Regions from separate parts of the Vulcanococcus sp. DEBay_Sum29NL08_54 genome, predicted to be linked through region 1. Evidence: riboswitches for the same ligand, from Rfam matches in the RefSeq annotation. Region 1 holds a riboswitch; the other holds the start of a gene.
The links. A riboswitch is a leader RNA that binds a small molecule or an ion and turns the genes downstream of it on or off. The one in region 1 is predicted to bind cobalamin.
Positions count from the first base shown of each region.

Region 1 (4,625 bases):
CATCAACATTGAGTTGGATCAGCAGTTGGCTGGCATCAACGGTGATGCTGTCGCCCTCCTGGACCAGACCGATGGTTCCGCCCACGGCCGCCTCGGGCGCCACATGGCCGACCACCAGTCCAAACGAGCCCCCGGAGAAGCGTCCATCGGTGATCAGGGCCACGGAATCCAGTAAGCCCTGGCCCACGATCGCGGCGGTGGGGCTGAGCATCTCGCGCATGCCGGGGCCACCCACGGGACCCTCCTGTCGCACCACCACCACGTCGCCTGGGTTGATCTGCTTATCGAGGATGGCGGCCAGGCAGGTTTCCTCGCTTTCAAATACGCGGGCGGGGCCGGTGATCACCGGATTCTTCACCCCGCTGATCTTGGCCACGGCACCCTCTTCGGCCAGGTTGCCCTTGAGGATTGCCAGGTGGCCCTTGGCGTAGAGCGGATTGCTCAGCGGCCGGATCACGTCTTGGCCGGCTGGGGGCACCGCGGGAACATCGGCGAGCACCTGCTTGAGGGTTTTGCCCTCGATCGTTTTGCAATCGCCGTGGAGCAGACCGGCATCCAGCAGCAGCTTCATCACCTGGGGGATGCCACCGGCCTGGTGGAGATCCACGGTGACGTAGCGGCCGCTGGGCTTGAGGTCGCAGATCACGGGCACCCGTTGGCGGATGGTCTCGAAGTCATCGATCGAGAGATCAACGCCAGCGGTGCGGGCCACGGCCAGGAGGTGGAGCACGGAGTTGGTGGAGCCGCCGACGGCCATGATCACGCTGATGGCGTTTTCAAAGGCCTCGCGGGTCATCAGATCGCGGGGAAGGATGTTGGCCTTGATCGCCTCAGCCAGCACCTCCGCGCTGCGGGCAGCGCTATCGGCTTTTTCAGGATCTTCGGCAGCCATGGTGGAGCTGTAGGGCAGGCTCAGGCCCATGGTTTCGAAGGCCGCACTCATCGTGTTGGCGGTGAACATGCCGCCGCAACTGCCGGCGCCAGGGCAGGCGTTCTTCTCAATGGCCGTGAGCTCCTGCTCGTCGATCCGTCCACCGCTGAACTGACCCACCGCCTCAAAGGCACTCACAACGGTGAGGTCGCAGGCGCCGAGCTTTCCGGGTTTGATCGTGCCGCCGTAGACAAAGATTGAAGGGATATTCATCCGCGCCATGGCCAGCATGGCCCCAGGCATGTTTTTGTCGCAGCCGCCGATGGCGAGCAGCGCATCCATGCTCTGACCGTTCACGGCTGTCTCGATTGAATCCGCGATCACCTCGCGGCTCACCAGGGAATACTTCATCCCTTCGGTGCCCATCGAGATGCCATCACTCACGGTGATGGTCCCGAACATCTGGGGCATGGCACCCGCCGCGTGAGCCGCATCCTCAGCCCGGCGGGCCAGATCGTTGAGGCCCAGGTTGCAGGGCGTGATCGTGCTGTAGCCGTTGGCGATGCCGATGATCGGTTTGTTGAAGTCAGCGTCTCCAAAACCGACAGCCCGCAACATGGCGCGGTTGGGGGAGCGCTGAATGCCCTGGGTGATCGCGGCGGAGCGAAGCATGGCTGCGGGGTTGTCTTCCCAGCAACCTACCGAGGAGCCCTGTCAGCTCTGGGGGCTCAGCCCCTCGAGCTGCCTGCGAACGTCTTCGATCGCTTGGTTGAGCTCTTGAACCTTGTCCTGGAGTTCAACCTCCCGGACCACCGGGCGGTCGCTGTTGGGGTCAAAGGCTTGATCGTCGTGATCGGCCAGCCGACTTAGGCGCAGGCTTCGCTGTTGCCGGGTGTTTTGCTGGCGCCGCTCAGCCTCGGAATAGAGCCACCAGGCAAAGCCAGCGGCACCGATCACAGCACCAACCAAGAGGGTGCTCAGAGAACCTGAACCGCCGTCTCGGTTGGACATCGCGTGGACCTGCTTTGAAGTTGCCTCAGCCTACGAAGCCTGACTGCGGCCTGCCATACAGACGGTCGCCAGCGTCACCTAAGCCAGGAACGATGCGCTGCTGATCGTCCAACTCGGCGTCGATACAGCCGGTGTAGATGGTCAGATCGCTGTAGCGCTCACCGAGGGTTTTCAACCCGGGACTGGCGGCAAGGGTGGAGATCACCCGCACCCGTTGGCCAGTCACCCCCTTGGTCTCCAGCTGTTCGAGCACGTTCAGGAGCGTTCCAGCAGTGGCCACCATGGGTTCAAAGACCAGCACCCCTGCATTGGCGGGGATGGTCTCCGGAAGACCGTTGAAGTAACACCGGCAGCGACCGCTGGCCTCATCCCGTTGCAGGCCCATGTGGGCGACGGCAGCGCTAGGGATCACCGACTTGGCTCCGTCCCATAGCCCCAATCCAGCTCGGAGGATGGGCACAGCCAGTACCGGAATCGAACCGTCAACGATGGTCCCTTCCGTCTGGGCCAGTGGTGTCTGCACCTGCACCCGCTGGTAAGGAATCCAGTCCCGCATGGCCTCATAGGTCAACCATCGACCCAGTTCGGCCATCGCCGTTGCAAAGAGGGGCTGAGGGGTCTCTCGATCCCGCAACACGGTCAGCCAATGGCCAATGAGGGGATGGGGAGGGACCACCACCCGAAGGGTCTTGCTCATCGGTCGCGCTCCGGTATCCGCCTGCAATAACTTGAGCGCCCAAGTTAAAGCTGCAGTGCGGAACCTCGTTGCGCTCATTCAGTTGCTCGTGGCCCGCTCATTGAGCACCCTCGCCCTCGGCGTTGTTCTGCTGCTGGCCTCTGTTCTTCCAGTGGCCTCCCCGGCCTTGGCGATTACCGCCCCCGAACTACGTGGTCAGCGCAGCGCTCAGGACCTGCAACCGGACATGCACGGCCGAAACCTTCAGCAGCAGGAGTTTCTAAAAGCCTCCATGGAGGGGTTTGACCTCAGTGAGACCGACCTGCGCGGGGCCGTGTTCAACACCGCCAATCTGCAAAACGCCAACCTCTCGGCGGCTGATCTCGAGGATGCCGTGGCCTTCGCCACCCGCTTTGACAACGCTGACCTCAGCGGTGCGGTCTTTCGCAACGCGATGCTGATGAACAGCAAGTTCACCGGCGCGGTCATCGAAGGCACGGACTTCACCGACGCGGTTCTGGACCTTCCGCAGCAGAAGGCCCTTTGTGCCCGGGCCAGCGGCGTCAATCCACGTACGGGTGTCGATACCCGCGAAAGCCTGGCCTGTCGTTAATCAGCGCTTAGGCTCAGTGCTCCGGTTCTTCGGGGGATCAGCCCGAGGAGGAAACGGGGAAAGTCCGGTGTAATTCCGGCGCTGTCCCGCAGCTGTGAAGAGTCCTGTCCCCAGGGCTCCAGTCAGAACGCCCGCCGGTTCACTCCCATTAATCACCTGGCGCGGACCAGTCCTATTGATGTTCAAGCGTTTCGGGGCCCCTGCGCTCCTGCTGGCTTCCCTCTCTGCCGCGCCAGCTCTGGCCCATCACCCGATGGAGTCCATGGCGCTGGTTCCCTCACCGGTGAGTGGATTGATCAGTGGTCTGGCCCACCCGCTGCTGGGGCCTGACCATCTGCTCTTTCTGATTGCCCTGGCCCTGGTCGGCTTTCAACGCTCCATGCGTTGGACCATGGCGTTGCTGCTGGTGGGCCTCAGCGCCACGGCACTGGGTCTTTGGTTGCCCGGTCTGCCTGGTGCCGAGGCACTGGTCTCCCTCTCCCTGGTGGTCGAGGGCCTCGTGATCGTGGGCCGTCTTCCTGCCCTCAGCTTGATTCCCGCCTTCGCTCTGCACGGTTATGTGCTCAGCGCCTCGGTGATTGGCTGGGAGTCCACCCCCATTGCCTTCTACCTGCTGGGTTTGTTGCTCAGCCAAGGCGCTCTGTTGACCCTCTCCCTCGTTGGCCTGCGTCGCTTCAGCCAGGAGCTCCCGCTGAGCCAGAAACAGCTCCTCGCCGGTGTGATGGTCGGCATCGGCGCCGCCTTCACCTGGACCGCGCTCGTCGCCTGACCATGACTGTGGCACCCGCATCACGCCTCCCGGTCACGGTGGTGACCGGGTTTCTTGGCGCTGGTAAATCGACACTGTTGCGTCAGCTGCTGGTCTCCAGTGGCCTGCGGCTTGCCGTTCTGGTGAACGAGTTTGGTGAGGTGGGGATCGATGGCGATCTGATTCGCAGCTGCGGCTTTTGCCCTGAGGATGAGCTCGACGGACGGGTCGTTGAGCTGGCCAACGGTTGCCTCTGCTGCACCGTCCAGGACGAGTTTCTGCCGGTCATGCAGCAGTTGCTGCAGCGCGCTGACCAACTCGATGGAATCGTCGTCGAAACCAGTGGCCTCGCCCTGCCCGTGCCCCTGGTGCAGGCCTTCCGCTGGCCCGAGATTCGCACCAAGACCCGTGTGACGGGCGTGGTGACCGTTGTCGACGGTGAGGCATTGAGTGGCGGAAGTGTCGTTGCCGATCCCAGTGCCCTCGAGGCCCAACGACAGGCCGATCCAAGCCTGGATCACCTCAGTGACATCAACGCGCTCTTCGACGATCAGCTCGAGGCCGCCGATCTCGTGCTGATGAGCCGGGCGGATTGTTTAAGCGAGGAGGCCGTCGACCGTCTCCGCCGCCGCTTGAGCGACCAGGTCCGCAGCGGCGTGTCTGTTCTGCCCATGGCCCGCGGCGACGTCCCAGCGGCTCTGCTGAT
Region 1 covers NZ_JAFMNJ010000001.1:1,419-6,043, forward strand. Annotated here, with positions in the region: gene ilvD (dihydroxy-acid dehydratase) at 1-1,543, opposite strand, end outside; gene QZ186_RS00025 (hypothetical protein) at 1,586-1,882, opposite strand; gene upp (uracil phosphoribosyltransferase) at 1,908-2,579, opposite strand; gene QZ186_RS00035 (pentapeptide repeat-containing protein) at 2,635-3,171, shown strand; cobalamin riboswitch at 3,177-3,325, shown strand; gene QZ186_RS00040 (HupE/UreJ family protein) at 3,350-3,940, shown strand; partial or broken gene QZ186_RS00045 (GTP-binding protein) at 3,943-4,625, shown strand, end outside.

Region 2 (4,625 bases), on a different contig from region 1:
ACTGGCCTGCGGAGCAACGAGCGTCAATCCACTTGCAACAGCCGCAAGCGCCAAAGAACGCGCCAAACCCACCCCGCAGCTCCGGAAACGATAACGGTTCTCAGTCTCGGGTTAAGGGTTGGCCCGTTGCCGTGTTGGCCATTCCTGATCAGCCTGAAACCAACTCCCCGCCCTCTCGAGAGCCGATGTCCTTCCCACGTCGCTCAGCCGTCCATGCCGCGGCACTCGCCAGCGGCCTACTCGCCCTCGCCGCCTGCCAATCGCCCAGCGCAGACCAGTCCGCAATGAGCGGCCCGCAAAAAGAGGTCTATGCCTACAACGAGGGAGCCATCACAGCCCTGGAAGGCCATCTCCTGGCCGCGATCGAGCTCTCTCCCGATCGCTTTGATCCTGAAGATGACCACGACCATGAGGCCCTGATCAAACAGACCCGGGCGACCGCCACGAGCTACACCGACGCTCTGCAGAGCATTCAGGCCGATCTCAAGGATGGCCCCTGCAAAAGCGCCCAAGCGGCCTACCTCAAGCTCGAGCAACAGGAACTCGGCGTGATTAACGCGATGCTCGATGCCCTCTCCGATGGCGATGGCGCTGGAGCCAAAGCCGCGGCCAAGACCTACAAGGACCTCACCAGCTCAGCCGAAAGCCAAACCATCGACCAGACCTATCTGAAGGCCTGTGGCTTGAGCAGCGTCTAAAGCTGCAGGCCACGTCCCAGACTGAGGGGATCGATCCCAGCCGCAGCAAGCCGCCTTCACCATGAGCAGCAGCCTGATGGAACAGGCCCCTAGCGGGCTTCCCGTGACCATCCTCACGGGCTTCCTTGGCGCAGGAAAAACCACGCTGCTCAACCACATCCTCAGCAACCAGCAGGGCGTCAAAACCGCTGTGCTGGTCAACGAGTTTGGTGAGATCGGCATCGACAACGACCTGATCATCGCCACCGGCGAGGACATGGTCGAACTCAGCAATGGCTGCATCTGCTGCTCCATCAATGGAGAGCTGCTGGACGCCGTCTACCGGATCCTCGATCGCCCAGATCCGGTCGACTATCTGGTGGTGGAGACCACTGGACTGGCTGACCCGCTGCCGGTGGCCATGACCTTCCTCGGCAGCGATCTACGGGATCAGACCCGGCTCGACTCGATCATCACCCTGGTCGATGCTGAGAACTTCAGCGACGAGATCCTCGATGGGGAGGTGGCCCGGGCCCAGGTGGTCTATGGGGACATCCTTCTGCTGAACAAGTGCGACCTCGTGAGCGAGGAGCGCCTCACTGCGGTGGAAGACAAGCTGCGGGAGATCAAAACCGATGCGCGGATCCTGCGCTCGGTCAAAGGGGAGGTCAATCTGCCGCTGCTGCTCAGCGTGGGCCTCTTCGAAAGCGACAAGGTGGCTGCGCAGCAAAACCACGACGACTGCGACCACGACCACGGTCACTGCGTCCATGAGCACGACCACGATCATTCCCACGACCACCAGGACCACAGCAACTGTGATCACGACCACGGGCACTGCGAGCACGACCACGGTCATTCACACGATCACAGTCACGATCACGGGCACTCCCACGACCATTCCCACGCGGATCACCTCGCCATCGAGGGATTCACCTCCCTCTCCTTCAATGCCGAGGGGCCCTTTTCCCTGCGGAAGTTTCAGAACTTCCTCGACAACCAGCTGCCTGCGGGGGTCTTCCGGGCCAAGGGAATCCTCTGGTTCAACGAGAGCAGCAAGCGCCACGTCTTCCACCTGGCCGGCAAGCGTTTCTCCATCGACGACAGCGAGTGGAGCAAGCCCAGCGACCGCAAAAACCAATTGGTCGTGATCGGCAAAAACCTCGACCACGCCAAGATCCGCAAGCAACTTCAGGCCTGCGTCGCCAAAGATGCCGGCAAGGGCTTCTCCTGAAGCGATAATCCGAGCAGCGGTTTCCTGGACCCAGCCCAGGAAGGCAACGAGGAAAGTCCGGTGTGACTCCGGCACTGTCCCGCAGCTGTGATGGGAGCGCCTGCTCCTCAGTCAGAACGCTCGCCGCCCTCCACCCCCAACCTCAGCACCGGCGCGGACCGGATCTGCCATGAACTCGAAACTGACCCGATCGCTGCTGAGCAGCACTGCAGCTGGACTGGGACTGAGCCTGCTCTCCATGCTCCCGGCCGGTGCCCATGGCAGCGCCGACCATGGCGTCATGGGTGGCGCCCTGCACCCCCTGCTCGGACTGGATCACCTGCTGATGCTGGTGACCGTCGGTCTCTGTGTTGCCCAGGCCGGGCGCCCGTTGCTGACCACTGCCGTTGCTGGCGCGCTGCTGGGTTCGATCGTGGGCAGCTTTGGCGGGCAACTACCCGGGGCTGAAGTGCTGGCAGCACTGGCAATCTCGGCTGTTGCTGCCGTGCTTGTTCTGGTGCTGCGCGGTCACTGCGGTCGTTCGATCCTGGCCCTCGCCGTTGGCGGGGCCGTCGCCCTGCACGCCATGCTCCATGGCCTGGAGTCCAGTGGCAGCTCCTTCTGGTGGATTGGCGCCCTGCTGAGCTCCGCTGCGGTGGTGGGCGGCAGCGCCTGGCTGAGCCAGCGGCTTGACCGCAAGCTGGCCAGCCTCGGGGCCGGGCTGCTGGTGCTGGCCGGCGGTCTGCTGGCGATTGCACCCCTCTGAGCTGCAGCATCCGCGACAGCAGAAGCGAAAAACGCCGTTATGGTGTGTCGAACCGCATCCCCCGGATGGCCGAGTTCACTGCACTCACAACGGTTCTGGGGCTCGTCGGTCTGATTTTCTGGCTCGCCACCGACTCGGACGATGACAACGGCGGCGGCGGTTTGATGCAACCGTCGCTCGTGCCGGTCCGGGTCAACCGCCGCTGATCAAACCTCGTCCTCCTGCTGGGAACAAGCGGGACAAAGCGCCCGCACGTTCAAGACGCAGTTGAGCAGCTGAAAGCCGTGTAGAGCCGCTGCTTCACCGCCGGCCTGAAGCACCGCTTCGCTTTCAAACTCCTCGGTGTGTCCGCAGCGGGCACAGACCAAGTGGTGGTGGTCCCGGTGGGCCTCATCACTGGCCAGCTCAAAGCGCCGGCCCCCTTCGGGCAGCTCCAATTCGCAGAGCAGCTCCATCGAGCTCAGTAGCCGCAAGGTGCGATACACCGTGGCCAGGGAGACCCGCTCCTCCGCCTTCAGCAGGCGCTGATGCACCTCCTCGGCACTGAGATGACTCCCCTCGCCCAGGCGCTCAAACAGGGCCAAGACCCGTTGCCGCTGGGGCGTCAGACGCTGTCCGCGGTCATGCAGCGAGCTGCGTAAGGCATCGGCCTGCACCGGGGAGACGGGACCAGCGGGCAAGACGCTCTCTCAGGGCACTTCTCAACAATACCCACTGTTGCGAAGTGCCGCCAGGTCCCGGCGGGCAGCGGCGGCCATCAGACAATCCGCCAGGGACACCACGAGCCTGTAGCTCAGGGCCACCGCCAGCAGGGGGGCCTCGGGGACCGACACCGCCAGGCGCAGCACCAACACCGCCTCAAACACCCCCAGCCCCCCAGGGGCAGCAGGCACCACCAGCCCAGCCGTCCAGGCCAGGGCGAACCCGGACAACCAGCCCCACCAGCTCAGTTGAACGCTGAGGTCAAAGGCTTGAACGCAGCAGGCGAAGCCTCCGAAGCGGCAGAGAACAAAGACCAACTCCGCCAGCAGGGGCAGCCAGGGATAGCCCGGCAAGCGCAGGCTCCCTGGGTTCAGGCCGGCGGGATCAACCTCCAGGGCTTGGGCGCGGCGGCGCTCCAGACCCTCCAGCAGAGGGTTTAACCAACGCGGTACCAGGGCCAGCAAAGGCAGCAGGCCCAACAGACCCAGCCCTCCCCCCAGGGCCACCAGGGCCAAGGCCGCCGCCGCCATCAAAAGCGGATCCAGCAGGACGGTCCCCAGGGCCTGCCGACCACTCAGGGGTTGGCGGCAGGGTCCACCAGCGCGCAGGGCCCGAACCCGCGTGACCAGATGCCACACCCCACCTGGCAGGTACTTGCGCAGATTCGACTCGAGGAAGAGCAGCAGCACAGGCGTCCAGCGCGGTGCCGCACCGAACCAGCGCAGCACCACTCCCCACGCCAAGCCATTGACCACCAGGCTCAAGGCACTCAGCCCGAGGCCCAAGGCGAGCCAGAGCCAGGACTGACGATCCAGGCTGAGCTGCAAGAGCTGGCTGCCATGGGAGACCACAGCCGTCAGAACAAAAGCAAAGCTCGCCGCACTCACCCAAAGCCGGGCGCCCCCAGGCAGAGAGAGCCCCCTCAGCCGCTGGATCACGGCTGCTCCTCCAGCCAGCGGAGCAGCTCTGCGCGCAGCTGATCCAGGGGCAGCTGCCGCTGCTGCGCCAAGGGAATCAAGTCCTCCAGTTCCGGCTTGCAGAGCGCGCTGCCATCGGGGCGGATGGAGCGCTTGAAGCGCACGGGCCCCCAGGGCGTCTGCCGCTGCTCGATCTGCCGAGGCAGGGCCCAGCGCTGCTGCTGCTGCTCACGCACCCCCAGGCTGCTGCCATAGCGCCACCAGATCGCCCGCAGGGCCTCCGCCTGCTCCGGCCAGGCCAATGCTGTGATCAAGCTGCCCGCGCGTCCCTTCTTCATCACGACCGGCTG
Region 2 covers NZ_JAFMNJ010000004.1:40,218-44,842, forward strand. Annotated here, with positions in the region: gene QZ186_RS02410 (metal ABC transporter substrate-binding protein) at 1-27, opposite strand, end outside; gene QZ186_RS02415 (hypothetical protein) at 186-698, shown strand; gene QZ186_RS02420 (GTP-binding protein) at 760-1,911, shown strand; cobalamin riboswitch at 1,912-2,054, shown strand; gene QZ186_RS02425 (HupE/UreJ family protein) at 2,081-2,656, shown strand; gene QZ186_RS02430 (hypothetical protein) at 2,722-2,862, shown strand; gene QZ186_RS02435 (Fur family transcriptional regulator) at 2,863-3,336, opposite strand; gene QZ186_RS02440 (lysylphosphatidylglycerol synthase domain-containing protein) at 3,358-4,296, opposite strand; gene larC (nickel pincer cofactor biosynthesis protein LarC) at 4,293-4,625, opposite strand, start outside.
Region 2: another riboswitch for cobalamin. It lies ahead of QZ186_RS02425 (HupE/UreJ family protein); the one in region 1 lies ahead of QZ186_RS00040 (HupE/UreJ family protein).